DNA from 4 places in the Burkholderia sp. BCC1972 genome. Region 1 is predicted to be linked to each of the others. Evidence: predicted binding sites of a transcription regulator. Region 1 holds the regulator's gene; each other region holds the start of a gene.
The links. Region 1 encodes FNR, which switches genes on or off when oxygen is low (the NO sensors DNR and NnrR bind a similar motif). Its sites were predicted from a motif close to TTGATNNNNATCAA; they were not measured.
Positions count from the first base shown of each region.

Region 2: clpB (ATP-dependent chaperone ClpB) is a predicted target of FNR. The motif match lies at 3,383-3,396, and genes of this name have one in related genera.
Region 3: U5798_RS14300 (universal stress protein) is a predicted target of FNR. The motif match lies at 5,841-5,854, and genes of this name have one in related genera.
Region 4: U5798_RS25795 (TraR/DksA family transcriptional regulator) is a predicted target of FNR. The motif match lies at 1,489-1,502, and genes of this name have one in related genera.

Region 1 is NZ_CAJPGH010000009.1:220,825-228,668, reverse strand. It holds gene U5798_RS15970 (helix-turn-helix domain-containing protein) at 1-688, opposite strand, end outside; gene U5798_RS15965 (hypothetical protein) at 892-1,680, opposite strand; gene U5798_RS15960 (aldo/keto reductase) at 1,863-2,810, opposite strand; gene U5798_RS15955 (LysE/ArgO family amino acid transporter) at 3,157-3,777, opposite strand; gene U5798_RS15950 (LysR family transcriptional regulator ArgP) at 3,888-4,781, shown strand; gene fnr (fumarate/nitrate reduction transcriptional regulator Fnr) at 4,830-5,576, opposite strand; gene U5798_RS15940 (universal stress protein) at 5,679-6,146, opposite strand; gene U5798_RS15935 (DUF3005 domain-containing protein) at 6,604-7,011, opposite strand; gene U5798_RS15930 (hypothetical protein) at 7,293-7,526, shown strand; gene epsC (serine O-acetyltransferase EpsC) at 7,664-7,844, shown strand, end outside.
Region 2 is NZ_CAJPGH010000023.1:63,024-70,867, forward strand. It holds gene U5798_RS27455 (ComEA family DNA-binding protein) at 1-74, shown strand, start outside; gene U5798_RS27460 (YidB family protein) at 163-594, shown strand; gene clpB (ATP-dependent chaperone ClpB) at 713-3,310, opposite strand; gene U5798_RS27470 (Rrf2 family transcriptional regulator) at 3,468-3,986, opposite strand; gene U5798_RS27475 (group III truncated hemoglobin) at 4,237-4,797, shown strand; gene U5798_RS27480 (molybdenum cofactor biosynthesis protein MoaE) at 4,870-5,346, opposite strand; gene moaD (molybdopterin converting factor subunit 1) at 5,358-5,615, opposite strand; gene glp (gephyrin-like molybdotransferase Glp) at 5,635-6,882, opposite strand; gene thrC (threonine synthase) at 7,117-7,844, opposite strand, start outside.
Region 3 is NZ_CAJPGH010000008.1:104,970-112,813, forward strand. It holds gene U5798_RS14280 (universal stress protein) at 199-1,134, opposite strand; gene U5798_RS14285 (amino acid permease) at 1,344-2,726, opposite strand; gene U5798_RS14290 (DedA family protein/thiosulfate sulfurtransferase GlpE) at 3,172-4,197, opposite strand; gene U5798_RS14295 (cupin domain-containing protein) at 4,383-4,889, opposite strand; gene U5798_RS14300 (universal stress protein) at 5,253-5,723, opposite strand; gene U5798_RS14305 (PAS domain S-box protein) at 6,044-7,844, shown strand, end outside.
Region 4 is NZ_CAJPGH010000020.1:132,345-140,188, forward strand. It holds gene U5798_RS25785 (undecaprenyl-phosphate glucose phosphotransferase) at 1-43, shown strand, start outside; gene U5798_RS25790 (glycosyltransferase family 1 protein) at 281-1,369, shown strand; gene U5798_RS25795 (TraR/DksA family transcriptional regulator) at 1,671-2,063, shown strand; gene polX (DNA polymerase/3'-5' exonuclease PolX) at 2,221-3,987, shown strand; gene ald (alanine dehydrogenase) at 4,043-5,158, opposite strand; gene U5798_RS25810 (DUF3995 domain-containing protein) at 5,429-5,845, shown strand; gene U5798_RS25815 (gluconate 2-dehydrogenase subunit 3 family protein) at 6,632-7,372, shown strand; gene U5798_RS25820 (GMC family oxidoreductase) at 7,372-7,844, shown strand, end outside.

The DNA of each region.
Region 1 (7,844 bases):
CGTCGGCGAGATGGCTGTCGATGAACGCTTTCGCGCGCGACAGTGTGTGGACTGTCGACTTCGTCGGCGACGCATCGCCGTCACGCAGCCGCAGCATCGACTGCACGAGATCGAGGATCGCGGCGGCGCGCCGTTCGCGCGCGTCGGGCGTCGGTTCCTGCGGCGCGGCGAGCAGTGCGTACACCTGCCGCACGGCCCACGACGTCACGCCGTCGTCGCGATCGATCTTGACGAGGCTGCGGTAGCGCCACGGGCCGACGCGCGCTTCGAACACGTCGCGCGGCACGTCGAGCACGGTCATCGCCATGTCGGCCGGAAAGCCGTGACCGTACGGCATCGACGTGTCGTACAGCACGAGGTCGCCCGGCGCGTGCTGCATGCAGTCGACGTCCTGGAACGTATAGCCGCGCCCCTCGTGCATCAGGCAGATGAACACGGCGTCGCGCTGGTCCGCGTGAATGTTGTGCGGCGTGCGTACGACCGCGTGCCGGTTCGCGACGATGTCGCATGCGCTGAATAGCCCGAGATCGCGCTTGCGCATCGATGCGTCGATCCCTTCGGACGACTTGCCGCTGCATTCGATACGAACGAGCGTGCGCGCGACATGGTCGACCCAGAACTCGACGCGCTCGGCGCCGCGTACGGCGCGCGTCGAGACCGTGGCGATCTCCGTGCTGGTGTCCGGCATGACGTTCTCCCAATGGCCGCCTGAGCGGCGCAGTCTCGGGCACGTCGAATGGCGCGGTCAATCCGTGAAAGACCCGGGGCCGGCGTGTGACGCGCTTGCCGCGGGGCGCTGCGGGCGGACGCGCGATCGATGTCCGGCCGAGTCAACGAAAGCGGCCGTGCGAGTCAAAACTTCGGCGCGATTTTCGGATAGGCGATACGTGTTTACTTGGACGAAGACGATGGCGGCCCGAGCGACACGTCCTGCTCGTAACCCATCTTGCCGTCACGGAACTCGACGCTCACGTAGCCGGCCCGCCGTGCGTCGGCGACGTTCGCGTAGATCGCCGTCATCACCATCCCCGCGTCGCAACCCAGCGTGATCGTGCGATCGACGCGGCCTGTCGCGATGTTCACGGCGCGCAGCGACTGCATCGCGATACCGCACTTGTCGGATAGCGCATAGGTGCCGACCAGCATGTGCGTCTTCGTGCGGTACCACATCGGAATATCGACGGTGCCGTCGAGCTGGAAGTGACCCTGGTCGTTGTCGTTCAGTCGCCCGACTTCGTTCAGCGTGATCGGGAGCGTGTTGCGGCCGTCGTCCCAGGTGCCGGTTGCCGTTTTACCGACGACCGTCAGTGCAATCGGGCAAGGCTTCGGCCGTGCTGGCGATGCAGCCGGCACGACCGGCGAATCGGCGTTCGATGCGGGCGATGAGGCTTCGCACAGCGTCATGCGGCCGTCGGGCTCGCGATGGCCCCGCAACGGGATCGGCTTGCGATGCGCGTCGTAGTAATAGCTGCCGTCGACGCGCCAGCGGCCCGCGTCGTTGCGGTTGATTGCGTCGTAGGTCTGCAGCGACACGTGAACGGGGGCATTGCCGATCGTGCCGGTGTAGTTCGCGATTTCGTACCAGCCAGCGAAGGACGCGGCCGGCGCGCAGGCGAGCAGTGCGGCAATCGTTGCGGAGAACAGGCGGGAGAATCGGGCGCGGCGCGTGATTCGGGTCATCGGCGGTCGTGTGCGTGGGTGGGATCGGGCGCGAAGGATGCTCGCATTGTATCCATCCGTCATTTCCGAACTTTCCGCCTCCGCACACACGGCGAAACCGAAGCACCTATGACACAGGCCGGTCGCGAAACCGCGCGGATTGCGCGACTCCACCGACCGCCCTGCTGCCGCCGCCGCGAATGTCAGGTCGCGCTGGCGTCGTCGATCTGTCGGATGTCGTCCTGATCGAGCTGAATGCGGATCGCTTCGCCGAGCAGCTCGAGCTGCGCGAGCGACGTCGCGCTGGCGATCGGCGCGGTGATCGTCGGCCGCGCGATCTGCCACGCGAGCGCGATCGCGGCCGGCTGCGTGTGGTGCTTCGCCGACACGGCGTCGAGTGCCGCGAGGATGCGCAGCCCGCGTTCGTTGAGATAGCCGGCGACGCGGTCGCCGCGCACGCTCTTCTTCAGGTCGGCCTCGCTGCGGTACTTGCCCGACAGGAAGCCGCTCGCGAGCGCGTAGTAGTTGACGACGCCGAGCTTCAGGTCGCGCACGACCGGCTCGAGATCGCGCTCGTAGCCGGCGCGGTCGACCAGGTTGTACTCGGGCTGGATGACCTGGTACGCGGGCAGCCCGTCGCGCTGGCTTATGGTGGCGGCTTCGCGCAGGCGCGCGCCGCTGTAGTTCGACGCGCCGATGATGCGCACCTTGCCTGCTTCGATCAGCGTCTGATACGCACCGAGCGTTTCTTCGAGCGGGGCCGTGTCGGCGAGATCGCGGTGCGAGAAATACAGGTCGATGTAGTCGGTCTGCAGGCGGCCGAGCGACTCGTCGACGGCCTTCAGGATGTTGTCCTTCGTCAGCCCCGCGCGTGCGCCCAGCAGGCCGACCTTGGTCGCGATCACGACCTGCTCGCGCTTGCCGGAGCGCTTGAGCCACTTGCCGATGATCGTTTCCGATTCGCCGCCGCTGTTGCCGGGTACCCAGGCCGAATAGACGTCGGCCGTGTCGATGAAGTTGATGCCGGTGTCGGCGAGTGCGTCGAGCAGCGAAAACGACGCGTTCTCGTCGACGGTCCAGCCGAAGACGTTGCCGCCGAACGCGAGCGGCGAAACCTGGATGGTCGATGTGCCGAGTGTGCGATGTGCCATGTTCCTCTCCGATAACTGCGGGTAACGGGATTGAACTGCGGGATGGGGCGATGCGAATGCGGCGGGACGGTGCGGTGCGCGGTGCGCATCCACCGTTGTCGCGGGACACAGGACATTCTCGCCGATCGCTTCGGTTCGTGCAGCCGGCGCGTGGCCGCGATGACGCGTGACTTGCAGCAGATGGCGGACGCTTCGTCCGTTACGTGAGTGTTTCGTATGGCTGCGTTCGATCGGGTGCGATTTTATGCAGCGGGGAGCGCGAAGAGGAGCGGCGGCCTGCCCGGCGTTGCGCCGGCGCGGAAGGGGACGCGGGCGGCAGTCGGCCGCCCGTGCGAGAGGGAGTCGGTCAGCGCAACTGCACAGCCGCGAGAAACAGCACCATGCTGCCGATCGCGCCATCCAGCACGCGCCACGCGACGGCCTTGCGGAACCACGGCGCCAGCAGTCGCGCGCCGTAACCGAGCCCGAGGAACCACACGACGCTGACGGTCATCGCGCCGATCGCGAACGCGAGCCGCGCGCCTTCCGGCTCGCGTGCGCCGGCCGTGCCGATCAGCAGGAACGTGTCGAGATACACGTGCGGATTGAGCCATGTGAACGCAAGCGTCATCAGCACGATCGAGAGTGCGCCTTGCGATGGCGGCGCGACCGCGTCGCCGCGCACGTCGAGCGTTGCGTGACCCGGCTTGAACGCGCGGCGCAGCGCGTTGATGCCGAACCAGGCGAGATACGCGAGGCCGACGTACAGCACCGCATGAACGAAGGTCGGATAGCGTTCGACGAGCACCGACGCGCCACCGACGCCCGCGCCGATCAGGATCATGTCGGACACCGCGCACAGCAGCACGATCTTGCCGACATGCGCGCGCATGATGCCTTGGCGGAGGACGAACGCGTTCTGCGCGCCGATGGTGACGATGAGCGAACCGCACAGGGCGGCGCCGTGGGAAAAAGCGAGCCAGTTCATGATGATGGGCAGCGGTGGAAGCAGTAGACGAATGAATCGGGTAGCGCTAGTCTGCGGTCAGCATGAAAATAAGAGAAGCTAATTCACCTAATGCGGATTAAGGAAATCTAATGCTCGACTACGCGTTGCTCGATGCCCTCGCGGCCGTGATCCGGCACGGTTCGTTCGAGCGGGCGGCCAAGGAGCTGAATGTCACGCCGTCGGCCGTGTCGCAGCGCGTGAAGCTGCTGGAGGAGCGCGTCGGCAGCGTGCTCGTCAAGCGCGGGCAGCCGTGCGTCGCGACAACGTCGGGTGCGCTGCTGTGCCGGCATACCGAGCGCGTGCAGTTGCTCGAAGCCGAACTGGGCGGCCGGATGCCGGCGCTGCCGGGCCAGATCGCGAGCGCGTGGCCGACGTTGCGCGTGGCCGTCAACGACGACAGCGTCGCGACGTGGTTCATCGACGCGGTCGGGCCGTTCTGCACGGAGCGCGAGACGTTGCTCGACCTCGTGATCGACGACCAGGATTACACGGCGTCGCGCATTCGCGACGGCAGCGTGCAGGGCGCCGTGACCGCGCAGGCCGAGCCGATCCAGGGATGCCGCTCCGAGCGGCTCGGGCGCATCCGCTATCGCGCGGTGTGCTCGCCGGTGTTTTACGAACGCTATTTCGGTGCGGGCATCACGCGCGACGCGCTGCGCCGCGCGCCGTGCGTGATGTTCAATCCGAAGGACGGGCTGCAGGCGCGTTTCATCCGGCGCGTGACACGCGCGGATCTCGATCCGCCGCAGCACTGGATACCGCACGTCGCAGGCTACCTGCGCGCATGCGAAACGGGATTGGGATGGGGGATGTGCCCGGACCGGATGGTCGATCGCCAACTGGCGGCGGGCGAGCTGGTGGACATGTCGCGCGGGCGGACCGTCGACATCGATCTCTACTGGCAGAGCTGGCGTCTGTCGATCGGCTGGCTCGACGACTTCAGCGCGGCGCTGAAGGCGCGCGCTGCGCTGTTTCTCGATTGATTCGGGGTGCGATGCAGGCGGCGCGCGAGCCGTGCGCGCCGCGCGGGATCAGACGTGCTGCAGGCCGTCGAAGTCGACGATCTGCACGTGGCGGCCCTGCATTTCGATCAGGCCGCGCTTCTGGAACTTCGACAGCGTGCGGCTGACCGTTTCGAGCGTCATGCCGAGATAGCTGCCGATGTCTTCGCGCGTCATCCGCAGGTTGAATTCCGAGGGCGAGTAACCGCGCTTCAGGTAGCGCGACGACACGTCGAGCAGGAAAGCGGCGACGCGCTCCTCGGCATTCAGCGAACCGAGCAGCATCGTTTGCGACGTTTCGCGCACGATCTGTTCGCTCATCAGCTTGTGCATGCGCAACTGCATCGAGCCGGCTTCGGAGCACAAGGTTTTCAGCGCGCTGTACGGGATCACGCAGACGGAGCTGTCTTCCAGCGCGACTGCGGTGCGCGGGTGGGTATCGTCGCAGATGCCGTCGAGGCCGAGCGCTTCACCGGCGAGATGCAGGCCCGTGACCTGTTCGCGGCCGTCATGGCGCGTCGCGACGGTTTTCAGCGAACCCGAGCGCACGGCGTACAGGTTGTCGAATGCGTCGCCTTCGCGGAACAGCGCTTCGCCGCGCTTGACGGGGCGAGCCGCGCAGATGACCGACTCGAGGCGGCTGAGTGCTTCGGGTGCCAGGCCCTGCGGCATGCACAGGTGCCGCATTGCGCATGACGAGCAGTGCGCGGCCTGGCGAGGCGCCCAGCTACCGGCATGAGGCGTGGCGGCGGGACGTGTGGCGACGGGCGTCAGCATGATCGTTTACTCCGGCGTTGAATCGACGGAATCATTGTCCCACCGCAAGTTGCCGCTGTCGGGTGACAAAACGTCGCGACCGGCGGCGCATGCCGGATGCCGTCAGGCTGCGGGTTCGTCGACGTTCGCGGCCGCCGGAATCAGCAGCACGGGCAGCGTGGCGTGCCGCACGCATTGCTCGGCGATGCTGCCGAGCACGAGGCGGCGGAACCCGCGGCGGCCGTGCGTGCCGAGCACGAGCAGATCGGCGCCGAACGCCTTCGCGCCGTCGAGGATCAGCGACGACACATCGTTGATCGACGTCGCCTCGTTCAGCCGCGTTTCGCCTTTCACGCCGGCGGCCTGCATCCGCTTCGTGAAATCCTGCGCGAGTTCGTTGCCCTGCGCGACGAGCTGATCGCGCAGCACGGACGGATCATAGCCGGGCACGTTGTAGTAGATCGCGGCGTTCTCGACGACGTAGAACGGCTGCAGCTCGGCGCCGTGCGCTTTCGCGAGCGCCAGCGCGGCATCGAACGCGTGACGGGACGTGTCGCTGCCGTCGACGGCAACCAGAATACGCTTGTACATAGTGTCTCCGAGTGGCGAGTTGAAACGAAGTCGGCCGGATGGCCGATCAGGCTGGGCAATGCGCGATGCTGCGAGGCAGAGTAAACCAACGGCGGGGACTTTGCAGTGAGGTGCTCGTCGGGGCGCGTGGCTGCACCGCGCGACGTGCGGTGCGTGGCTCGGTCATGGCTGCCGCTGTTCGCATCGGTGGCGGGAACGCATGAGCAGGCAGCGGCGTGACGCGTTGCGTGGGTACGCGCATCGATGCACCGCACGTATCGCCATTCAATCGCAATCGCGCCGTTTCGGCATGACTTCGATCAACGCATGTGCATCGGCACGATTCGCGGCGTGCATAAAGCCGCGGATGCGTGAAATCGTTCACTCGAGCGTCGGTCGATCCCGCGCCGATCCATCGGCATCGGTCGCCGGCCGGTGCCGGCACGCGAACGAACGATCGATTCAAACGCCGCGCCGGCTACCCCGGCACGGCGGTCAGCTCGATGATGCGTTCCGGCCGCCGTCCGTGGCCGGGCCAGTACGTGCTGCCGTACATCCGGTGAACGGGACCGAACAGCGCGTCGCCCGGCGCCGGCGCGTCGAAGCCTTTCTCGATCACCATGTAGCCCGCGCGCAGCGCGAACGCCGGATGGTTGCCGCCGGGTCGGCTGTCGAAACCGGCGAAGCCGTCGCCGGTTTCCGGCACCGCATTGACGAGCGACGCATTGCTGCGCGTGATCTGGTCGGGCGAGATCGGCCCGCCGCCGGCGAGGCGCGACGCCTCGCGATTCTTGCCGTCGGTGTCGACCGTGCTGTCGTGCGTGTCGTCGTTGTCGAGCTCGACGCTGCGCGGATGCACGCGACCCGTTTGACCGGATGATTCCATCGCGGCTCTCCTGGCGGCGAAAACGCTCCGGATCGAAGCAAATCCCGTTCCGGGCACGACGGGAAAAAGGCGCGCGGGCGATCGCCGCGGTCGCGCGACGCGCACTGATTTGTCATGATTTATTTCAGCTAGAAGACGCGTTTTCTACAGAGTATGATTCTTTTCCTGCGAAGCGGCGACAGGGGATGCAGTCTCGCCGCCTCTGCCCGCGCCGGGGGCGCCGCAGCACCCTTAAAGACGGGTAGTGAACAACAAAGCAAGGGACTAGAGGTGGCGGATTCATGCAAGCGACTACTGCCTTCACGCACCGCGGTTATCTGTTGAACTGCGCGCCCGCGCGCGCCAGCGATGGTTCGTTCAAGCCCTACGTCGTGATCTCCCGATCGAGCGACGGGGAGCTCGTTGCGAACCGTTTTTTTCCGATCGAGCTCCAGTTCAACGACGAAGGCGACGCGATCGCGCACGCACGCGACTGGGCCGTGCGATGGATCGACGCGAGCAGCGTCACGATGTGACGCCGCCGCGCTCGCGCCGCGCCGGCCGTCCGGCCGATCCCCGGTGTACCGCCCGCGGGCAGAAAACGCGGTAATCTTGTGGAACCCGTCACTTTATTAGCGGCCGTGCGACCGAGCGCGGCCGCCCGCATTGGCATATGTCGACATCACCCGCCCGTCAGTGGGGCCTCGAAGAAATCGTCGCCGGCTTGCGCGAGTCGCGCGAGGAACTCCATCGCACGCGCCATCCGCGCGGCATCCGTGAGCTGCCGTCGCGCGATGCGATCTGCAAGATTGTGACCGGCCTGCGCGCGTCGATGTTTCCGACGCACTACGGCG
Region 2 (7,844 bases), on a different contig from region 1:
AGGCGACGAAGGGTTCGAAGAAGAAGAGCAAGAAGGACAAGGCAGCCTCCGCCGCCGCGGCGTCGGGCGCCTGATGTGCGCCGCGCGCGCGACGGCGTGCGCGCGGTATTCGTTCAACGGGCGCCGTCGTCACGGCGCCCTTTTCAGTGAAGGTGAAGAACCATGGGTCTCCTCGACATCGTCGGCGGTCTGATCGGCGGCCAGGCCGGCGGCAACTCGCAAAGCGCGCTCATCACGACCGCGCTCGAATTCATCAACAACCAGCCGGGCGGCCTGAACGGCCTGATCGAGAAGTTCAAGGCAGGCGGCGCCGGCGACATCATCGGCTCGTGGGTCGGCAACGGCGAAAACCAGCCGATCTCGGGCGAGACGCTGCAGAACGTGCTTGGCTCGGACGTGGTCGGCTCGCTCGCGAGCAAGGTCGGTATCGATCCGTCGCAAGCCTCGTCGATTCTCGCGCAGGTGCTGCCGCACGTCGTCAACGGCGCGACGCCGAACGGCGAAGTGCCGGCCGGCGGCCAGGTCGACACGTCGAACGTGCTCGGCACGCTCACGCAGCTTGCCGGCATGTTCGGCGGCAACAAGCAGGGCTAAGCATTCCAGCCGGCGCGGCAGCCCGTTGTGCCGCTCCATAAGCAAACACCCCGCTTCAGGCGGGGTGTTCGTTTTTGCGCGCCCGGCGTGAGCCGGGCGGGCGACCGATGGCAGGCGATCAGTGCACGACGCGGTCGAACACGAACTTGCCGTCGTGGACGTCGACCGGAATCACGTCCTTCGGACCGAAGCGGCCGGCGAGGATCAGCTTCGCGACCGGGTTCTCGATCTCCTGCTGGATCGCGCGCTTCAGCGGCCGTGCACCGAACAGCGGATCGTAGCCGACCTTCCCGATCTGCTCGAGCGCCGCGTCCGACACGTCGAGCGCCATGTCGAGCTTCGCGAGCCGGTCGTGCAGGCGCGCCAGCTGGATCTTCGCGATCGACTCGATGTTGCTGCGGTCGAGCGCATGGAACACGACGACGTCGTCGATCCGGTTCAGGAACTCGGGGCGGAAATGCTGCTTCACCTCGAGCCACACCGCGTCCTTGATCTCTTCCTGCGGCGCGCCCGTCATCGCCTGGATCACCTGCGAGCCGAGGTTCGACGTCATCACGATCACCGTGTTCTTGAAGTCGACCGTACGCCCCTGCCCGTCCGTCATGCGACCGTCGTCGAGCACCTGCAGCAGCACGTTGAACACGTCCGGGTGCGCCTTCTCGATCTCGTCGAGCAGGATCACGCTGTACGGCTTGCGGCGCACGGCTTCCGTCAGGTAGCCGCCTTCCTCGTAGCCGACATAGCCCGGCGGCGCGCCGATCAGCCGCGCGACGCTGTGCTTCTCCATGAACTCGCTCATGTCGATGCGGATCAGGTGCTCTTCCGAGTCGAACAGGAACGACGCCAGCGCCTTGCACAGCTCGGTCTTGCCGACACCCGTCGGGCCGAGGAACAGGAACGAGCCGTACGGACGGTTCGGATCGGCGAGACCCGCACGCGAACGGCGGATCGCGTCGGCCACCGCGCCGATCGCCTCATGCTGGCCGACCACGCGCTCGTGCAGCTTTTCCTCGATGTGCAGCAGCTTCTCGCGTTCGCCCTGCATCATCCGCGACACGGGAATCCCCGTCGAACGCGACACGACTTCAGCGATTTCCTCGGCACCGACCTGCGTGCGCAACAGGCGCGGACGCGTCGGGCTGTGCTGCTCCTGCTCTTCGGCCTGCGTGACCTGCTTCAGCTGCGCCTCGAGCTGCGGCAGCTTGCCGTACTGCAGCTCGGCGACCTTCTCCAGCTTGCCGTCACGCTGCAGCCGCGCGATGTCCGCCCGCACCTTCTCGATTTCTTCCTTGAGCTGTGCGCTGCCCTGCACCGCGGCCTTCTCGGCGGTCCAGATCTCTTCCAGGTCCGCGTACTCGCGGCCGAGGCGGTCGATCTCTTCCTCGATCAGCTGCAGGCGCTTCTGCGACGCTTCGTCCTGCTCCTTCTTCACGGCTTCGCGCTCGATCTTCAGCTGGATCAGCCGGCGGTCGAGCTTGTCCATCTCTTCGGGCTTCGAATCGATTTCCATCTTGATCTTCGAAGCGGCTTCGTCGATCAGGTCGATGGCCTTGTCGGGCAGGAAGCGGTCGGTGATGTAGCGGTGCGACAGCTCGGCCGCCGCGACGATCGCCGGGTCGGTGATGTCGACGCCGTGGTGCAGTTCGTACTTCTCCTGCAGCCCGCGCAGGATCGCGATCGTCGCCTCGACGCTCGGCTCGTCGACGAGCACCTTCTGGAAGCGGCGCTCGAGCGCGGCGTCCTTCTCGATGTACTTGCGGTATTCGTCGAGCGTGGTCGCGCCGATGCAGTGCAGCTCGCCGCGCGACAGCGCCGGCTTCAGCATGTTGCCCGCGTCCATCGCGCCTTCGGCCTTGCCCGCGCCGACCATCGTGTGGATTTCGTCGATGAAGACGATCGTCTGGCCTTCGTCCTTCGCGATGTCGTTCAGCACGGCCTTCAGGCGCTCCTCGAATTCGCCGCGGTACTTCGCACCGGCGAGCAGCGCGGCCATGTCGAGCGACAGCACGCGCTTGCCCTTCAGCGTCTCCGGCACCTCGCCGTTGACGATCCGTTGCGCGAGCCCTTCGACGATCGCGGTCTTGCCGACACCCGGCTCGCCGATCAGCACCGGGTTGTTCTTCGTGCGGCGCTGCAGGATCTGGATCGAGCGGCGGATTTCGTCGTCGCGGCCGATCACCGGGTCGAGCTTGCCCGCACGCGCGCGCTCGGTCAGGTCGACCGTGTATTTCTTCAACGCTTCGCGCTGGCTTTCCGCGTCCTGGCTATGCACCTGCGAGCCGCCGCGCACCGCGGCGATCGCGGCTTCCAGCGCCTTGCGCGTGAGGCCGTGCTGACGCGCGAGCTTGCCGGCTTCGCCCTTGTCGTCGGACACGGCGAGCAGGAACATTTCGCTCGCGATGAACGTGTCGTTGAGCTTCTGCGCTTCCTTGTCGGCCTGGTTCAGCAGCCCGGCCAGTTCACGGCCGATCTGAATGTCGCCGCCCGTGCCCGTCACTTGCGGCAGGCGCGAGATGGCTTCGTTCAGCGCGCCTTGCAGCGCCTGAATGTGAACGCCCGCGCGCGACATCAGCGAGCGCGCGGAACCGTCCTGCTGCGCGACCAGCGCCGCGAGGACGTGAACGGGTTCGATGTATTGATTGTCGCGGCCTGCCGCGAGGCTTTGCGCGTCCGCGAGTGCTTCCTGGAACTTGGTGGTGAGCTTGTCGATTCTCATTTAGTCGAGACCTCCAATTTTCGATTAACACCAAGATGAGGATGGTTATGCGGCTTTCAAGCGAAATTCGGGTTGATTCAGCGCAAAAATTGCTGGATTGACTGGAAGCGGCTCCTGGACGGGCCGCGCGCGGATCGCGGGGCGCGGCGCCTGCGTGTCAGCCGGCCGCCGACGGCGGCTCGACGGTCGCCGGCGCGTCGTCCGGCGGCGCTTCGGCACGCACGAGCGCAACCGGACGGATACCGAGCAGCGCCGCGATCGGCGACGCGGGCTCGACGAGTTCACTGAGCCGGTGACGGTCGAGTTCGGCGAAGAACGCGTCGCGCGCGGCCGCCAGCACCCCCTTCAGGCGGCACTGCGGCTCGATCACGCAGCCGCGCGATTCGCCGCTGTCGGTCAAAAAGCAACCGACCAGCGCGAAGTCGCTCTCGGTCGCGCGCACGACCTGGCCGACCGTCAGCTGCAGCGATTGCGGGAAGAGCCGCAGCCCGCCATTGCGGCCGCGAACCGTGTCGACCCATCCCAGCTCGCCGAGCTGCTGCACGACTTTCATCAGATGGTTCTTCGAGATGCCGTAGGCATCCGAGATCTCCTGGATCGTCGCGAGCCCCTCTCCGCGTACGGCAAGGTACAGCATCACGCGCAGCGAATAGTCGGTGTAGTCGGTGAGTCTCATGAGCGAATACGGAAGTGAGCGAACGTGTTCCGATGACGTGAGGCGGGCCGATCGCGGTGCCCGCGGGACCGGCCGACGGTCCCGTTCCGCGCCCCGGGTTGCCGGGATCGCGTGCGCGCAATAAGATGCGTGACAGTTACACGTTTTCAGCGGGTATTGGACGCTATTTTGCGTCAAAATCCGACCGGCGTCCTGCCTGACACCCACGCCACGCCCGTCGGCGCCCCCGATCTACCGGCCCCTTTTTGCCATGACTGCCCTGCCCGCCTCGCCCGACACCGCACCGGCCCGCCCTCGCGACACCGAGCCGACCGAAGACAACATCCGCGATCTCGTCTACGCGTTCTACGACCGCGTGCGCGCCGATCCGCTGCTCGGGCCCGTGTTCGACGCGAAGCTGGCCGGCCGCTGGGACGACCACCTGCCGAAGATGGTCACGTTCTGGTCGAGCCTTGTGCTCGGCACCAAGGGCTATCGCGGCAACGTGCAGCAGGCGCACCAGCCGCTCGACGGGATCGAGCCGGCCCATTTCAGCCGCTGGCTGTCGCTGTTCCTGAAGACCGTCGAGGCGCGCTACGCGCCGCCCGCGGCGATCCGCTTCATGGAGCCCGCGCTGCGGATCGCGCAGAGCCTGCAGTTGAGCCGGTTCGGCTGGGACTACCGGATTCCGCCCGAGCAGCAGGCACTGCTCGACGCGATCGCGCCGCGCCGCCGCGACGCGAACGACGCTCCGCACGCGTCGCTGTCGCGTACCCGCGGCGAGCCGTTTCCGACGAAGATCATCGGGCGCAGCGTCGATCCGGACGCGTAACGCGCGGCCCGTGGCGCCAGGCACGCGTGCCGCCTGCGGCACATGGCCGCACCGTCCGTCCCGATGCCGTGTTCAGCGCGGCGTATTGCCCGACTCGACACCCCAGCGCGCGAGCGCGGCATCGTCGGTGCTGCGCGCATCGACCCAGCGCTCGCCGTCCGGCGTCGTTTCCTTCTTCCAGAACGGCGCCTCGGTCTTCAGATAGTCCATCACGAACTCGCACGACGCGAACGCATCGCCGCGATGCGACGCGACCGTCGCGACCATCACGATCTGGTCGAGCGGCAGCAGCCTGCCGACGCGATGCACGATCGCGACGTCGATGCCCGGCCAGCGCCGGGAGGCCTCCGCGGCGATCTTCTCGAGCGCCTTCTCGGTCATCCCCGGATAGTGCTCGAGCTCCAGCGCGGCGATCGAGTCGCCTTCGTTCAGGTCGCGCACCGTGCCGACGAAGCACGCGAGCGCGCCGATCTTCGGGTTGCGCGCGCGCAATGCCGCGACTTCCGCATTCAGATCGAAATCGTCTGCCTGGACTCGTACCGTTGCCATCGCACGCCCTCTCAACCGCCCGTCACCGGCGGAAAGAACGCGACCTCGCAGCCTTCGGTGAGCCGCGTGTCGGGATCGGTCATCTCGTGGTTGCACGCCATGCGCAGCGCGCGCCCTTCGGCGAGCGTCTCGGCCCACGCGCCGCCGCGCACGCGCAGCCACGCGCGCACGTCGCCGACGGTCGTCACGCTGTCCGGCACGTTTGCCTCTTCATCGGCGACGCCCAGCGCCTCGCGCACGCTTGCAAAAAATTTCAGCTGAATCTTCATGGTTCGGGAAGCCGTCGCGTTACGACAGCAGTTCGGAAAACGGAATGAAACGCACGGTCTCGCCGGCGCTGATCGCGTGCTGTGGCGGATTGTCGATCAGGCCGTCGCCCCAGACCGTCGACGTCAGCACCGCCGAGCTCTGGTTCGGGAACAGGTCGAGGCCGCCGGCCGCGTTCACGCGCGCACGCAGGAATTCGTTGCGCCGGTCGCCCTTGCTTTGCGAAAAGTCCGCCCGCAGCGACAGCGCGCGCGGCGCGACGTCGCGCACGCCGGACAGACGCAGCAGGAACGGCCGCACGAACAGCAGGAACGTGACGAAGCTCGATACGGGATTGCCGGGCAGCCCGATGAAGTGCGCATCGGCGCGCTCGTCGCCGCGACGCACCGCGCCATACGCGAGCGGCTTGCCCGGCTTCATCGCGATCTGCCACAGCGCGAGCCGCCCTTCGGCCTCGACGGCCGGCTTCACGTGATCCTCGTCGCCGACCGATACGCCGCCGCTCGTCAGGATCACGTCGTGATCGCGCGCGGCCTCGCGCAGCGTGTCGCGCGTCGCGGCGAGCGAGTCGGGCACGATCCCGTAGTCGGTCACGTGGCAGCCGAGCCGCTCCAGCAGCCCGCGCACCGTGAAGCGGTTCGAGTTGTAGATCGCGCCAGGCTTCAGCGGCTCGCCGGGCATCGTCAGTTCGTCGCCGGTGAAGAACACCGCGACGCGGATCCGCCGAGCCACCGACAGCTGCGCGCAGCCGACCGATGCGGCGAGGCCGAGCGCCTGCGGCGTGAGCCGCGTGCCGGCCGGCAGGATCACCGAACCCTGGCGGATGTCCGCGCCCTGCGCGGTGATCCACTCGCCGGCCTTCGGCGTGTGCAGGATCTCGACGGCGTCGCCGTCGGCCGATGCCTGCTCCTGCATCACGACCGCATCGGCGCCGGCCGGCACCGACGCACCGGTAAAGATCCGCGCAGCCGTGCCGGCCGCGAGCGGTTGAGCCGGATGGCCGGCCGGAATGCGCTGCGACACCGGCAACCGCCGATCGCCGTGCAGCAGGTCGGCGACGCGCACCGCATAGCCGTCCATCGCACTCGTATGCATCGGCGGCACGTCGAGCGGCGAACTCACGTCGGCGGCCAGCACGCGGCCGAGCGCATCGAGCGTGGCGACGGTTTCGGCGCCGGGCAGCGGCTTCGCGGCATCGAGCAGCGCGGCGAGCGCCTCGGCGGTCGACAGCATCGGCGCGCGCGGCGCCGCGGGATTCGGGTTCGACATCGATGGAATCGGGGATCGTTGAAGTCAATACGTCATTGTAGCGACGCCGTCGCACGGGCGCGCAATATGGCGGACATGCGAAAACTGTGATCGGCGCGAACGCGCGGGTCTGGCACTTGTTTCGCGCGACAGGCGATGCCCGCGCGCCAATTGAAACGGCCGGAATCCCGATCCGTTCGACGAATCGGCATTCCGGCCGTCCTGCGCAGCCGGGCCCGCGGGCCCGGCCGTGCGTCACGCGCCCGTGTGAGCGACGATGAAGTCCTTCACCTGCTGGGCATCGGCCTTCACGACCTCGAAGCGCTGCGGCAGCGACTCGAGCCCGTCGAACGCGGCCGGCCGCTCGGCTTCGCGATCGAGCGCCTCGCGGATCGTCTCGCCGAACTTGATCGGCTGAGCCGTCTCGAGCACGACCATCGGCACGCCGGCATCCAGGTGCTCGCGTGCGACCTTCACGCCGTCGGCCGTGTGCGTGTCGATCATCGTGTCGTAGCGCGAGAACACGTCGCGGATCGTCGCGATGCGGTCGGTGTGGCTGCTGCGGCCCGATACGAAGCCGAACTCGGCGACGCGCGCGAAATCGCCGCTCGCCGCGAGATCGAAGCCGCCCTTTTCCTCGACGTCGCGGAACAGCTGCATCACGCGCGCCGGATCGCGGCCGAGCAGGTCGAACACGAAGCGCTCGAAGTTCGACGCCTTCGAGATGTCCATGCTCGGGCTGCTGGTGTGATACGTGTTCTCGGCGCTGCGCACGCGATACGCACCGGTGCGGAAGAACTCGTCGAGCACGTCGTTCTCGTTGGTCGCGACCACGAGCTTCGCGATCGGCAGCCCCATCATCCGCGCGATGTGGCCCGCGCAGACGTTGCCGAAGTTGCCCGACGGCACCGTGAACGACACGCGCTCGTCGTTGGACTGCGTCGCCGCAAAGTAGCCCTTGAAGTAGTACACGACCTGCGCAA
Region 3 (7,844 bases), on a different contig from region 1:
TAATCGACGTGGCGACTCGAACGCGCGCTCGATCCCGATCTGCCGGATCAGCGGTTTCGATGCTTGCGTTCGGCTGTCGTCGTACGTGCACGACAGACCGTCGCGATCGCCGGATGTTCCGTCACTGTCTCACGCGATGCCCATGCCGTTTCTGATGCAGGTCAATCGACCTCGGCTTTGTACGCGATGCCGCGCTGTTCACGCCGCGCCGCGCACGAGCAGCACCGGCACTTGAGCAAGGTGCGCCACGCGGCGTGCGACGCTGCCGATCAACCAGGCGGCGATGCCGCGCCGGCCATGCGTGCCGACCACCAGCAGTTCCGCACGCCAGTGCACGGCATCGCGCATCAGCGCGTGGGCCACATCGTCGCTGGTCGGACGCGTTTCGACGATGCCGCGCTTGGTCGGATTCCCGGTCGCGTGGAACAGCGGCGCGATCTTCGCGAGCGCATCGTCGCCCTCCGCACGGTACGCATCCTCGAGCGCACGCACCGGCACGATATCGGTCAGACGAACCGCGCGATCGATCACGTAGGCGGCGTACAGCAACGTCGTCGGCGCCGCGAAACCGAGCCCGACGCGCGCCGCGTGCAGCGACGGTTCGCTGCCGTCGACCGCGAACATCAGCCGCTGCAGCGCGCCGTCCGACGGCCGTGCATAGGCGGCCGGCACGATCAGCAGCGCGCAGCGCGCGCGCTTCGACAGCGTGTCGGACATCGCGCCTTCGATGAGCCGCAGCAGCCCGTGATGCGGATTCGCGCCAACCACCAGCGCGTCCGCCTGCCATGCCGCCGTGTCGTTCACCAGCGCATCGGCGACCGTGCCGCCCGTGACCGACGTATCGACGATGACCTGCTCGACCTCGATGCCGCTGTCGGCGAACAGTGCGGCGACGCGCGCGTTGACGGCGTGCGCTTCGCCCATCATCTCCTCGCGCGCCGACGTCAGCAGTGCGTCGACGCGCGGGATGTCGGGCAGGACGAGGCGCGGGTTGTCGATTGCGCAGACGATGCGCAATCGCATGCCGGGACGCAGCAGCGTGCGCGCGTAGCGTGCGGCGGACAGCGATTCGGGCGTGGGATCGACGGCCAGCGCGATCCGTTCGAGCGGCGGGATGGAATGGGCAGGCTGCATGGCGAAAGCCTCCGTGCGTGCGCGTCGTCGCGGAACGACGACGGGAGCCTCGCGTGGAAGCGGTGCGCGGCGGCCGGGCAGTCGCCGCGGTCGCCGCGATCGGCGGGTAGCCACGCGAAGCGCGGACAAGCGATTCGTTCAGCATAGGTCGTCCTGCCCGCCCGCGCATGATCGCGATCAACGATCGCGCGGCGCCCTGCGCTCGCCGCTTACGACTTCGTCGGGACCGACGCGGCCGGACGGTTCGCGTAGAACAGCGCGTACGCGATGCCGAGCAGCACGATCCAAACGGGCCCGATCACGAGCGCGACGCGCGTATCGGGCGTGAACGCCATCAGCACGACGACCAGCGCGAGAAAGCCGAGCGCCACGAACGACCCGAGCGGATAGAACGGCACGCGGATCGGCAGGCGCGCGATCTTGTCGGCCGACAGCGTGCGGCGAAACCGCATCTGCGCGATCAGGATCACGCACCACGTCCAGATCGCGCCGAACGTCGACACCGACGTGAGCCACGTGAACACGTGTTGCGGCGCGAGATAGTTGAGCAGCACGCCGATCAGCAGCAGCGCGACTGACACGATCACACCGTACACCGGCACGCCGCTGCGGTTCACTCGGCCGAGCATGGCCGGCGCCTGGCCCTGCTGCGCGAGGTTGTAGAGCATCCGCGCGGTGCTGAACAGGCCGCTGTTGCACGACGACAGCGCCGCGGTCAGCACGACGAAGTTGATGATGCCGGCGGCGGCCGGAATGCCGAGCCGCGAGAACGTCATCACGAACGGGCTGCCCTGCGTGCCGATCTGGTCCCACGGATAGAGCGACATGATCACGAACAGCGCGCCGATGTAGAAAATCAGCACGCGCCAGAACACCGAGTTCACGGCCTTCGTCAGCGACTTCTCCGGGTTGCGCGCTTCGCCGGCCGTGAGGCCGAGCATCTCGACGCCGAGATACGCGAACATCACGATCGGCAGCGCGGCAATCACGCCGTCGATCCCGTTCGGCATGAAGCCGCCGTGCGACCACAGGTTCGAGATGCCGGTCGCGACACCGCCGTTGCCGATGCCGAACGCGATCATCAGCCCGCCGCCGATGATCATCAGCACGATCGTGACGATCTTGATCAGCGCGAACCAGAATTCGAATTCGCCGTACAGCTTGACCGCGATGAAGTTCACCGAGCCCATCGCGATGAGCGCCGCGAGCGCCCAGATCCAGTTCGGCACGCCCGGGAACCACATGTGCATGTAGACGCCGACCGCCGTGATTTCCGCCATGCAGGTGACGATCCACACGAACCAGTAGGTCCAGCCGGTCAGGTAGCCGGCGAGCGGCCCGAGGTAGTCGCGTGCGTAGCGGCTGAAGGCGCCGGCGACCGGATTGGTGATCGCCATCTCGCCGAGCGCGCGCATGATCAGGAAGATCGCGATGCCGCCCAGCAGGTAGGTCAGCAGGATGGCCGGGCCGGCCGTGCGGATCGCGGTGGCCGAGCCGAGGAACAGGCCGACGCCGATCGTCGCGCCGAGCGCCATCAGGTTGATGTGCCGTTCTTCCAGCCCGCGGTGCAGCTGGTCTTCTGGTTGTTTCAAGTCCGTCTCCTGGCAGCCGCGAGCGGGCCGCCGTCATTGTGTCGATGTCAATGCGCGACCGTTCATGCCGACTTTTTTGGCAGCCGAAAACGAAATAATCCCTGCTGTCGATTTCCGAATGAGAAACGACATGGATACTGCGTCAATCCGATGGGAATCGCCGCGGATTATCCGTAACTCCCGGAACAATCCGGAAAACGGATCGGGCTTTCACGGAATACGCCCGAGCGGCCCGTGTGGCGCGGCTGTGCGCGTGTCGGACGACAACGGGATCAATCGATTTCGGCGTGAACGAACACGCGTCGAATGTGCGCAATCAAGCGCACGCAATATGCAGGCGGGATTATAGGGAGGATCGGAGACTTCACGCCAGCCGATTTTCGTGGAAATCGCCAAGCGTGAAACTGGAAACGGATTTCGAATGCGCGCGGTGTCGCGCGCGCATTTACTTCGACAACGTCGCCCGCACCGTATATTCGCCTTCGAGCGCCCCGTGTTCGGGACGCACGAAATACCGCGACGAATCCAGATCGGCCGGCATCGGCTCGACCGGATAACCGTGCTTTTCCCACGCATCGAGCCCGCCCTTCAGCGCGCGGATGTTGTGGATCATCTTCTTGCGCTGCATCTTCGCGATCAGGCGCTTGGCCGTGGCTTCGTTCGGGCACACGCAGTAAACGACGATCGGCCGTTTCAGCATTTCCGGGTCGAGCAGGTCCGGCGAATCGAGATCGACCGGCACCGCGCCGGCGATCCGGTACGGCTCGCGCTCGCGGATCGCTTTCGGCCGCGCATCGAAGATCAGCGGCGGCTCGTCCGACGTCATCATCTCGACGAGCTGCGGCGGCGAAATGCGCACCTGCGCGAGATAGCGGCGGAACTGCACGCGGCGCACCCAGCGGTACAGCAGGAACGTGATGAAGATCGCGAGGAACGCGTCGAGGATCGTGCCGCCGCTCGCGCGCACCCACAGCACGAACTGGACGATCTGGTCGTGAATGGCCGCACCGCCGATCAGCCAGAACGCGGCCCACAGCGACGCGCCGGCCAGGTCCCAGAACAGGAACACGCCGACGCCGATCGCGGTCGTGCCGAGCAGCGGCGCCGACACGAGGCCGAGGCCCGGCAGGAACTTGGACAACACGAGCAGCGGCGCGCCGTATCTTTCGAATACGTTACGGGCGAAGCGCAGCGTCGTGTCGAGCGACAGCGAGAAGCGCACGAGGCCGTTCAGCAGGCGCCGGCCGCGCGTGCGGCCCATGAAGAACCACAGCGAATCGGCGAGCATCGTCGCGCCGATCGCCGCCGCGAACATGCTGACCCATGACGCCTGCCCCATTGCCGCCATCGTGCCGCCGAGGATCAGCATCGGCACGGCCGGCACCGGCACGCCGAGCTGCGTGATCAACACGCTCGCGAACACGGCCCACGGGCCGAGCGACGATGGGATAGCGATGGGAAAGTGCCACACGGCGGCGCTCCTGGAAGACATGCGGGCCGCGCGACAGGGCCGTCGGTACGGCGGCGCAACGGCCGCCGCGGCACGTCCGCGACCGACCGGTGCATCCTGCGCATTCTAAACGGGTTTGGCCTCGACCGCGCGGAACACGGGAGATCGGCACGGGCTTTGCGCGCGGCGTGACGCGACCGTGACCGTCACACGTCGGAGCGCTGCGCGAGCCGCGCGACGTGTTCCGCGTAGTCGGGAAACGCGGCAGCCAGCGCGGCCGCATCGGCCAGCTCGAATTCCGCGAACTCGAAGCCCGGCGCCACCGTGCAGCCGACGAGCGCGACATGCTCGGGCGACGCGCAGCGCGCGCCGAACCAGCTCCCGGCCGGCACGACCGCCTGGAACACCGTGCCCGGATGCGTGAGCGGGTTGCCGAGCCGATGGATCGTCAGCCCGTCGTGCTCGTCGAGCACCCACACTTCGATCGGGTCGCCCGCATAGAAATGCCAGACTTCGTCGGAACGGATCCGGTGCCACGACGAATACGCGCCATCGCACAGCAGGTAGTAGATCGCGGTCGACGCGGCGCGTGGCGCACCGTCGGCCGGACGCACCACCGAATCGGTCGCGCGGTAGGTTTCGCGGAAATAGCCGCCTTCGGGATGCGGCTGCAGGTCGAACTGGCGAATCAGGTCGGGGGCGGAGATCGGCATGGCGGATGACGTCGGTAAGGTAGAAAACCGGCATCCGGCAGCCGGCCAGGTTCATCACCCGTGCGACCGGTTCCAGCCGGATGCTCCTGCGTCGATCGCCGCGGCCATGCGCGCGGCGAACACGCGGACACCGGTCGATGCTGCCAGAACTGCGTGTCGGAATGCAACCGTGCGCGCGCAATCGCGCGCATGCGGGTGCGTCTCGAGCGCCCGCTTCCGGCTCGCCGCGCTTGCGGCGGCAGGCGCGCTTTCACGCGATGCGCCGGTCAGCGCGTCGCGCGTTGCATCGGGCAGACAGCCGGCGGATGGGCGCTGCTGCGTGCTGCTCGCGGCGGCGCATGCCGCTGCGCCGCGACGCATTCGCTACGCGGCCGCGGTCGCCCCCGGCTCGTTGTGGCGAACCAGCAGCACGGGTCGGTCTGCCGCGCGCAGCAGCGATTCCGCGACGCTGCCGAGCAGCAGCCGGCGCAGGCCGTGCCGGCCGCTCGTGCCCATCACGATCAGGTCCGCGTCGGCTTCGGCCGCCGTGCGCATCAGCACGGTGGCGACATCCTCGCCGTACGCATCGAGCGCACGCACGGTGCCCGTCACGTGCTGCTGCGCGAGCACCGCTTTCGCGTCGTCGAGCACCGGCGTCACGGCATCGGTCGCGGCCGCATCGCGGTCGCGCTCGGCCGCGAAGCCCGCATCGACGTCGACGAGTTGCGGCCGGTGCTCGACGACATACGCGCAGGTGACCTCACCGCCCGACGCCGCCGCGATCCGGATCGCCTCGTTCAGCGCGAGACGCGCGCTCGGGCTGCCGTCGAGCCCGACGAAAATCCGCTTGTACATGGTCCGTCCCTCCGACCGGGCACGCGTCGCGCATCGCGCCACGGCGGCCCGTTATCGCAAGCCGGCCCGGTGCCGGCTTGCCTGCCGAACAGTCTGCCCCACGTGCCGACGCGCCTCTTGACGCGCGTCAAGCGCGGCCGGCGTGCCCGCTGCTTCACGCCGTTCGCCGCAATTTCAGCTGACCCTATTACAAAAAACATGTAAAACGCGCACAATTTCATCTTGAAAACAGACGTTGCACGCAGCCGGTGCGAGTTTTCCCCGGTTTTGCCGCGCGGCCCGAGTGCCAGGGCCGCCCGAACGACAGTAATGATCATTGAATGACCGCCGGTGGAACCCCAACGCGTGACGCCCGAGGGCTCACGCGCCTCCAGACCATGTTACGCCAGCCGCTCGCGGCTGGCGTCGTCGCGCTGTGCGCCGGCGCCGTGCTGTCGCTCGGCGTCGCGCTGCTGGTGCGCGAGCAGTGGCAAGGCGCCGTCCATACGCGCTTCGAACGCCGCACCACGCACGTGACCGCGATGCTGCGCCACGAGCTGCAGTCCGGCGTCGCCGTGCTCGAAGGTGCACGCGGCGCGTTCGGTCTCGTCCCGGGCATGACGCCCGAGCAATGGCGCCGCTATGCGGAGACGCTCGATCTCGACAGCGCCCGCTCGCCGGTCCGGCAGATCGGCTATGCGCCGCTGTCGCCCGCCGCCCGCAGTGCCCTCGCCGGCGCGAAGCCGTCGCCGGCCGGTCCGCTCGCGGCCGCGACGCTCAGCGCGCCCGCGTCGAATTCGCCGGTCGTCCGCTTCGGCGCGTCCGACGCCGCGCCGCTCGCGCGCGCGCTGCAGAGCGGCGACATCGCGCTCGGCGTCCACCCGGCCGACGACGATACTTCCCGCGACGCCCGCACGCTGACGCTGTTCCTGCCCGTGACCACGTCTCCGCATGCGGCCGTCACGCCGTCCGGCACGCGTGAGGCCGGCGTCGACGGCATGCTGTTCGCGGCGCTGAGCCCGCGGCGCCTGGTCGAGCGCGCGCTCGACGCGGAACGCGGCATCGACCTGTGGATGACGGCCGGCGGCGATCCGCGCGCGATCGTGAGTGTCGAATCGACGACCGATGAAGCGTCGGCGTCGCCCGACCTGATGCGGCGCACCGACGTGCTGAATTTCGGCGGCACCGCGCTGACGCTCCGCTACTCTGCCGACGGCCGCCCGAGCGCGACCGGCGCACAGCGCGCGGCCGGCACCGTACTCGCCGCGGGGCTGATCGCGTCGTTCGCGTTCGCGGCGCTCGTCCATGCGTTGCTGCGCGGCCGCGCCGATGCCGGCGCGAGCACCCGCGGCATGCTCAACGAGGCACGGATGATGGGCATCATCCGTTCGTCGATGGAAGCGATCATCACGATCGACGAGAAGCAGACGGTCGTGATCTTCAATCCGATGGCCGAGCAGGTGTTCGGCGTGTCCGCGATGGAGGCGATCGGCGCGCCGCTGTCGCGCTTCATCCCCGAGCGATTCCGCGCCGCGCACGCGAAGCACGTCGATCAGTTCGGCGTGACGGGCGTGTCCGAGCGGCAGATGGGCCGTCAGCGCGTGCTGTTCGGGCTGCGCGCCAACGGCGAGGAATTCCCGATCGAGGCGTCGATCTCGCAGATCCGCGACGCGTCGGGCAAGCTCTACACCGTGATGCTGCGCGACATCACCGAGCGGCAGCGCGCCGAGAACGCGCTGAAGCAGTCGCGCGAGGAATTGCGCGAACTGTCGGCGAACCTGCAGAACGTGCGCGAAGAAGAAAAGACGCGGATCGCGCGCGAGCTGCACGACGACCTCGGCCAGCAGCTCACCGCGCTGAAGATGGACCTCTCGGTCGTCGAGCAGCAGTTGCGCGTGCCCGGCCGCACGCAACCCGACGAGGACGTGCAGACGCACCTGCAGGGCATGCGGCGGCTGATCGACGCGACGGTCGCGTCGGTGCGGCGCATCGCGGCCGACCTGCGCCCCGTGATGCTCGACGATCTCGGCCTCGTGCCGGCGATCGAATGGCTCGCGAACGATTTCACGAACCGCTACGGGATCGATGTCGAGCGTCACATCGAAACGGGCGGCCTCACCTTCACCAGCGCGGGCGCGACCA
Region 4 (7,844 bases), on a different contig from region 1:
GCTGACGATCGTGCGAGGTTTCATCGGGCGCAACGCTTTCTGAGGATAGCGAAGCGTCGGGAAAGCCGTGCGTTGTGCGGTCGAACGTACCGACCGGAACGACGGCCGCGGACACACTGACGGCACATCAGCATTCCGCGCCGCGGAGTGTCCGGCGGCGCTTCGTCGCGTCGCAGCCATCGGAACAGTCACGATCATGTCAACGTCGATTCGGGAGCGAAGCGCACCGGTACTTCAGGAAGCGCGCGCGGAACGGGGCGTCGGCACAGCCGCGCACACCATGCGGCTGCGCCGCCTCGCAATCAACGGGAAATTCACCGCGCAGCGCATGACGGGCGTCCAGCGCGCGGCATACGAACTGACGGCCGAACTCGCGCGCATCGCGAACGCCGGCGACGAACCGTCGCTCGTCGTGCCGTCCGATCACGATCCGGCGGCGATGCCGGCCGGCGTGCGGTCGCAGACCACCGGGCGCCGGCGCGGCACGCTGTGGGAACAATGGACGCTGCCGCGCACGACACGCGGCCGGACCCTGCTGAGCCTGTGCAACATCGGCCCGCTGGCGAAGCGCGATCAGCTGCTGATGATCCACGATGCGGCGATCTTCGATCTGCCGGCCGGCTATTCGCTCGCGTTCCGTCTGTGGTACCGCTTCGCGTTCTCGATCCTGAAGCGGCGCGCCCGCCATATCGTGACGGTGTCGCATTTTTCGCGGGCGCGGCTCGCCGCGCGGCTCGGCGTGCCGCCGGCACGCCTGTCCGTCGTGCCGGGTGCCGTCGACCATATCGACCGGATCGATGCCGATCGCGGTGTGCTGTCGCGCCTGAATCTCGAGACGGACGGCTACGTGCTGTTCGTCGGGTCGCTCGCGCCCGGCAAGAATCTCGTGCGCGCGCTGGCCGCGATCGCGTTGATGCGGGCATCGCACCCGACGTTGCGCTTCGTGATCGCGGGCGGCGCCAATGCGAAGATCTTCGGTGTGCGTGAGGCCGGCCTGCGCGAGGACGATCCGTACGTCACGTGGGCCGGTTATGTGAGCGACGGCGAGCTGAAGGCGCTGTACGAGCACGCGGGATGCTTCGTTTTTCCATCGTTGTACGAAGGATTTGGCCTGCCGCCGCTCGAGGCGATGCGGTGCGGTTGCCCCGTCATCGTGTCGCACGAGGGCTCGCTGCCGGAAGTCTGCAGCGGGGCGGCGCTGTTCTGCGATGCCTATTCGCCACCGGATATCGCTGCGTCGATCGCTCGCGTGATGGACGATCCCGAACTGCGTGCGCGGCTGCGCACGATGGGCCGCGAGCGTGCGCAGCAGTACAGCTGGCAGCGTTCGGCGCGCGCGTTGCTCGACATCGTCCGTGCCGATGCCTGACGGGCGGTGACGCCGTCCGGCCCGACGGCTCGATCGATACGGTCGCGTCTGCATCGGACGAATCCGGCGTGGTCGCGTTTTCGCGTCCGTCCCCGATTTTTGGGCGCGCGGCATGCAAGCTGATTCGGGTCAACACACGCGTGTTCAATGGGTTTATCCTGCGTCGAATGCGTCCTGCGCTTCGTGCTGCCGGGCGCACCCCCGGACGTGCGGCGCAGGCGGTGACGCCTCCGCGCCGCGCACCGGCGCGACACCGCGCGCCGCACTTTTTCGCGCGGAACCCGGAACAGGAGACACGGCCATGGCGCTCGACCAACAACAATGGCAGACGCTGAAACAGCGGCTGAACGAGAGCGAGCAGGCGCTGCGTGCGGAGATCCGCACGAGCGAGGACCATCGCGCGTCGGAATCCTATGCGGACCTTGCCGGCGCGGCGCCCGACGAGGGCGACGAGGCGAACGCGGATCTGTTCGTCGACGTCGATCATGCGCTGATCGGCATGAAGCTGACCGAACTGCGTGCAATCGGCCGCGCCCAGCAGCGGATGCGCGACGGCAGCTACGGCGAATGCATCGATTGCGACGGCTCGGTGGGCTACGAGCGCCTGCTGGCGCGCCCGAGCGCCGAACGCTGCACGCATTGCCAGTCGATCTACGAGCGGCAATACGCCACGACACCGCGCGCCTCCCTCTGACGTCGCCGCCGCAACGGCGCTGCGCGCGCTGCGCAGCGGGCGTACGATGAAGGTCGTGCGCCCGGCAGCGTCGACATCCTGACATGCGGTGCCGGGCGCGCATACGCCGCCGCGCCGGCGCACGGCGCCATCCACGTGGAAGGGAGCCACGCCGACCATGCCGATCCACAATGCCGAGTGCGCGGCCGTGTTCGCCGAGATCGCCGACATGCTCGAGATCCAGGGCGCCAATCCGTTCCGCGTGCGGGCCTACCGCAACGCCGCACGGACGATTGCCGACTACGGCCGCGATATTCCGACGATGATCGCGCACGGCGACGATCTCGGCAAGATTCCGTCGATCGGGTCCGATCTCGCGTCGAAGCTGCGCGAGATCGCCGCGACCGGCACCTGCGAGCTGCAGCAAACGCTGCGCCATGCGTTGCCGGGCGCGATCGTCGAGTTGCTCGACGTGCCGGGGCTGGGCGCGAAACGCGTGAAGGCGCTGCATGATGCGCTGCACGTCGATTCGCTCGAACAGTTGCGGGCAGAGGCGAAGAACGGGCACGTGCGCGAACTGCCGGGCTTCGGCGCGAAAACCGAAGCCCATCTGCTCGACGCAATCGACGATCGCCTGCACCGCGAACCGCAACGCTTCCTGCTGCCCGATGCCACGCAATCGCTGATGCCGTTGCTCGACCGCCTGCGCGCGGTCGCGGGCGTCGGCCAGGCCGTGCCGGCCGGCAGTTTCCGCCGGCGCCGCGAAACCGTCGGCGATCTCGATATCCTCGTCACCGCACGCGACCCGGCCGCCGTCGCTGCTGCGTTCGTCGGCTGCGGCGACGTGGCGCGCATGCTCGCGCACGGCAAGACGAAGTCGAGCGTCGTGCTCGCGAGCGGGTTGCAGGTCGACCTGCGCGTCGTCGATGCCGATGCGTTCGGCGCGGCACTCGTCTATTTCACGGGATCGAAGGCGCACAACATCGCGCTGCGCAGGATCGCCCAGGCCGGCGGGCTGAAGATCAACGAATACGGCGTGTTTCGCGGGGACGAGCGGATTGCCGGCGACACCGAGGCGTCGGTCTACGCCGCCATCGGGCTGCACGAGGTGCCGCCCGAACTGCGCGAGAATCGCGGCGAGATCGACGCGTCGCGCGCCGGCGCGCTGCCGGCGCTGGTCGAGCGCAAGCATCTCCACGGCGACCTGCATGCGCATACCGACGCGTCGGCCGGCCGCGACAGCCTGCGCGCCATGGCGGAGGCAGCCCGTGCGCGCGGGCTCGCGTACCTGGCCGTGACCGACCGCGCGCCGCACGCCGGCCGCGGTCGCAGCGATTTCGACTGGCTCGCGCGGCAGCTCGACGAGATCGATCGTGTCAATGCGTCTTTCGACGATTTCGTGCTGCTCAAGGGCGTGGAAGCCGGCATTCACGAGGACGGCAGCCTCGACGTGCCCGATGCGATGCTCGGCCGGCTCGATCTCGTGGTCGGCGCGGTATGCGACGGCTTCGACCTGTCGCGCGACGCGCAGACCGATCGCATGCTGCGCGCGATGGACCATCCGCATTTCACGATTCTCGCGCACCCGACCGGCCGCGTGTTCGGCGAGCGCGATGCATGCGAACTCGACGTGCCGCGCGTGATCGCGCAGGCCGCGGCGCGCGGCTGCTTCGTCGAGCTCGATGCCCAGCCGCGGCGGCTCGATCTGCCCGACATCTGGTGCCGGGAGGCCGCGAAGGCCGGCGTGCCGGTCGCGATCGGCTCGGATGCATGCAACGCCGACGAACTCGACAACCTTGCGTACGGCGTCGATCAGGCACGGCGCGGCTGGCTGACGCGGCCCGACGTGCTGAACACGCGTACGCTCGCGCAACTGCGGCCGTTGCTGGCACGGACGATGGGCAAGGGCAGCGGGACGAAGCGGAGCCGGTCGAAGGGCACGTGAACGCATGGCCGGCGGCGCATGCCGCCCGCCATGCGTTCACGTCATGCCGGCACCGTCATGCGAGCACGCCGGCGGCCGGCACATAAGGCAGGCCGAGCGCCTGCGCGACCGCTTCGTACGTGATGTGCCCGTCGCAGACGTTGAGGCCCGCGCGCAGGTGCGGATCGTCGGTCATGGCCTGCTTCCAGCCCTTGTCTGCAAGCGCGAGCGCATGCCCGAGCGTCGCGTTGTTCAGCGCGAAGGTCGACGTGCGCGCGACCGCGCCGGGCATGTTCGCGACGCAGTAGTGCACGACGCCGTCGACGACGAAGGTCGGGTCCGCATGCGTCGTCGCATGCGAGGTCTCGAAGCAGCCGCCCTGGTCGATCGCGACGTCGACGACGACCGCGCCCGTGCGCATCGTCGCGATCATGTCGCGCGTGACGAGCCGCGGCGCCGATGCGCCCGGCACGAGCACCGCACCGATCACGACGTCGGCATCGCGCACGGCTTCGTCGACCGTATGCGCATTCGAACAGACGGTCGCGATCCGGTTGGCGAACACGAGGTCGAGCTGGCGCAACCGGTTCACGTTGTTGTCGAGCACGGTGACGCGCGCGCCGAGGCCGACCGCCATCTGCAGCGCACCGGTGCCCACCACACCCGCGCCGAGCACGACGACGTGCGCGGCCGGCACGCCGGGTACGCCGGCCATCAGCAGGCCGCGGCCGCCGCGCGGACTTTCGAGGTGGGTTGCCGCGACCTGGATCGACATGCGTCCGGCCACTTCGCTCATCGGCGCGAGCAGCGGCAAGCCGCCGCCGGGGCCCGTCACGGTTTCGTACGCGATGCAGACCGCGCCGGATTTCACGAGCGCGGCGGCCTGGCCGGGATCGGGCGCGAGATGCAGATACGTATAGAGGATCTGGCCGCGCCGCAGCATCGCGCATTCGGCCGGCTGCGGCTCCTTGACCTTGACGATCATGTCGGCGCGCGCGAAGACTTCGTCGGCGTCGTCGCCAAGCGATGCGCCGGCGGCGGTGTAGTCGTCGTCGAGCAGGCCGATCGCGGTGCCCGCGCCGCGCTGCACAAGCACGCGATGGCCGTGCCGCACGAGTTCGTGCGCGCTGGCCGGCGTGAGGCCGACGCGATATTCGTGGTTCTTGATCTCCTTCGGCACACCGATCAGCATGAGTCGCCTCCATGGCCTTCGTTATCGTCGTCGTGCGAGCGGCATGCCGACCGCAGTACTGGAATAACAGGGTAGTAGCGCGCCAAGGGAAGTCAAGTGGCAGGCCCGTGCGGTAGTCGCGCGCACTGCATCGCACCATGCGCTGCGACGGGTTGCGACCGGACGTCGCAATGCACGCGATGCCGGGTTTCGGTATCGTCATGCGTGGCGCGGGCCGGGGCCGCGTGCCGGATCCTTCCGGCAGAACAACGAGACAAGGACACTACCGACATGACCGGTGCGTATTTCAGCGTGCCGACGCTTTGTGCGATCGCGCTCGTACACGCCTACTGGGCGTTGGGCGGGCGGCGCGGCAAGCGTGCGGCGATTCCGGAACAGGATGGCGTGCCGCTGCTGCGGCCGACCGCCATCGGCACGCTTGTCGTCGCGGCGGCGCTGCTGGGCGGCGCGTGGGTGGTGGCCGCGCGTGCCGGCTGGCTGGGGCGCAACGCGTATCCCAATGCGATCGCGTTCGCGGTCGTTGCGTTCGCACTGATCTTCGCGGTGCGCGCCGTCGGCGATTTCCGTTACGTCGGCTTCTTCAAGCGGATTCGCGGGTCGCGTTTCGCGCGGATGGATTCGCTGTGTTACTCGCCGCTGTGTGCGGCACTGGCGCTGTCGATCGCGTCGATGTTCTGGCCGTGGTGACGGGCGGGCGGTTCGGCCCGCCCGCGTATCGATCGGCGTGAGGCATTCGGCCGGCACGGCATCGGCTAGCCAGACGCCGTTTTCGGCGACGAAGAACGTGTGGCCCTGCAGGTGCAAGTGCTGCGCATCGACTTCGAGCATCACCGGCACGCCGTCGCGCGCGCCGACAGCCAGCGCAGTCCGGATGTCGGCCGACGGATGATGCGGACGCACGCCGACGCCATCACGCGGTGCCGCGTCGCTGGACAGAGACAGCCATCCGACATCTCCAGCGCGGAACAAACGCCAGCCCGCTGCCTTCATCCGTCTGCCATTGCGCCATCCTTGCGCATTCCGGCTTCCTGTTTTTTTGATTGTTGCGATTTTCGATGCATTGAATTGCATCGAACCCCCTCGTAATGGAACCGGTTCCATATATAATTCGCGGCACTCGTCGCCCAGTGCTCGAAAGAGGGTCGTGCACGTCTCGCTTGCCGTCGGCAAACGCGGCGTCTAAGTTGAAACAGGGTCATGGCGATGAGGGGCAAATGCCGGAAGAAAGATGGTATTTGTCTGACGATAGAGCCCGATAAGAGGTCGATCCGTGCGGCGCTGCCGGAGCCGGTGCGCCGCGCGGCTGCATGAAGTCGCCGCTGCGCATCGCGCGGCCGGTGCCCGCATCGAGGTTGTTCGCAGCACACGAAAGAACAGGACGGCTGGCCGCGTGCGGCATGGCTGCCATACCGGATACGACGCATGCGGAGTGCGCGCGTCCGGATCCCGATCCCCAACGATCAACATCCGACCATGTCCACGCCACCTGACAAACCCAACTCGCGCCGCCGTTTCCTGCGCACGTCGGTCGCGCTCGTGCCGATCGCGTCGGTCGCCGGCTGCGACCTGCGTTCGTCGTCGCCGTCCGCGACGACGGCCGGCAACGCGCCCGCCGCATCGTCCGGCGCCGAACGCGCCCCGTACAAGCCGACCTTCTTCGATGCGAAGGAGTGGGCGTTCGTCCAGGCCGCGGTCGACCGGCTGATCCCGGCCGACACCGAAGGCCCCGGCGCGCTCGAATCCGGCGTGCCCGAATTCATCGACCGCCAGATGGAGACGCCGTATGCGCACGGCGCGACGTGGTACATGCAGGGGCCGTTCCAGCAAGGCGTGCCCGAGCTCGGCTACCAGTTGAAGCTGGTGCCGCGCGACATCTACCGGCTCGGTATCGCGGCCGTCAACCGCTATTGCGAAAAGGCGCACGGCAAGGCGTTCGCGGATCTCGATGCACCGACGCGCGACACCGTGCTCGGCGCGCTGGAGAAGGGCGGCGCGCAGATCGACGACGTGCCGCCCGGCGTGTTCTTCGGCCAGTTGCTGCAGAACACGCGCGAAGGCTATTTCTGCGATCCGGTGCACGGCGGCAATCACGACATGGCCGCGTGGAAGATGATCGGCTTTCCGGGCGCGCGCGCGGACTTCATGGATTTCGTCAACCAGAGCGGCAAGCCCTATCCGTACGGGCCCGTCTCGATCAACGGGGAGCGCAGCTGATGGCCGCAGAGAAAAAGCCGCACGTCGATGCGGTGATCGTCGGCTTCGGCTGGACCGGCGCGATCCTCGCGAAGGAGTTGACCGAAGCAGGCCTGAAGGTCGTCGCGCTCGAGCGCGGCGAATATCGCGACACCTATCCGGACGGCGCGTATCCGAACACGATCGACGAGCTGACCTACAACATCCGCAAGAAGCTGTTCCTGGACCTGTCGAAGACGACCGTGTCGATCCGCCACGGCCTGCAGGACACCGCGCTGCCGTACCGGCAGCTCGCCGCGTTCCTGCCGGGCGAAGGCGTCGGCGGCGCGGGGCTGCACTGGTCGGGCGTGCATTTCCGGATCACGCCGGAAGAGCTGCGCCTGCGCAGCCACTATGAAGAGCGCTACGGCAGGAAGTTCATCCCCGAAGGGATGACGATCCAGGATACGGGCGTGACCTACGAGGAGCTCGAGCCGCATTTCGACTTCGCCGA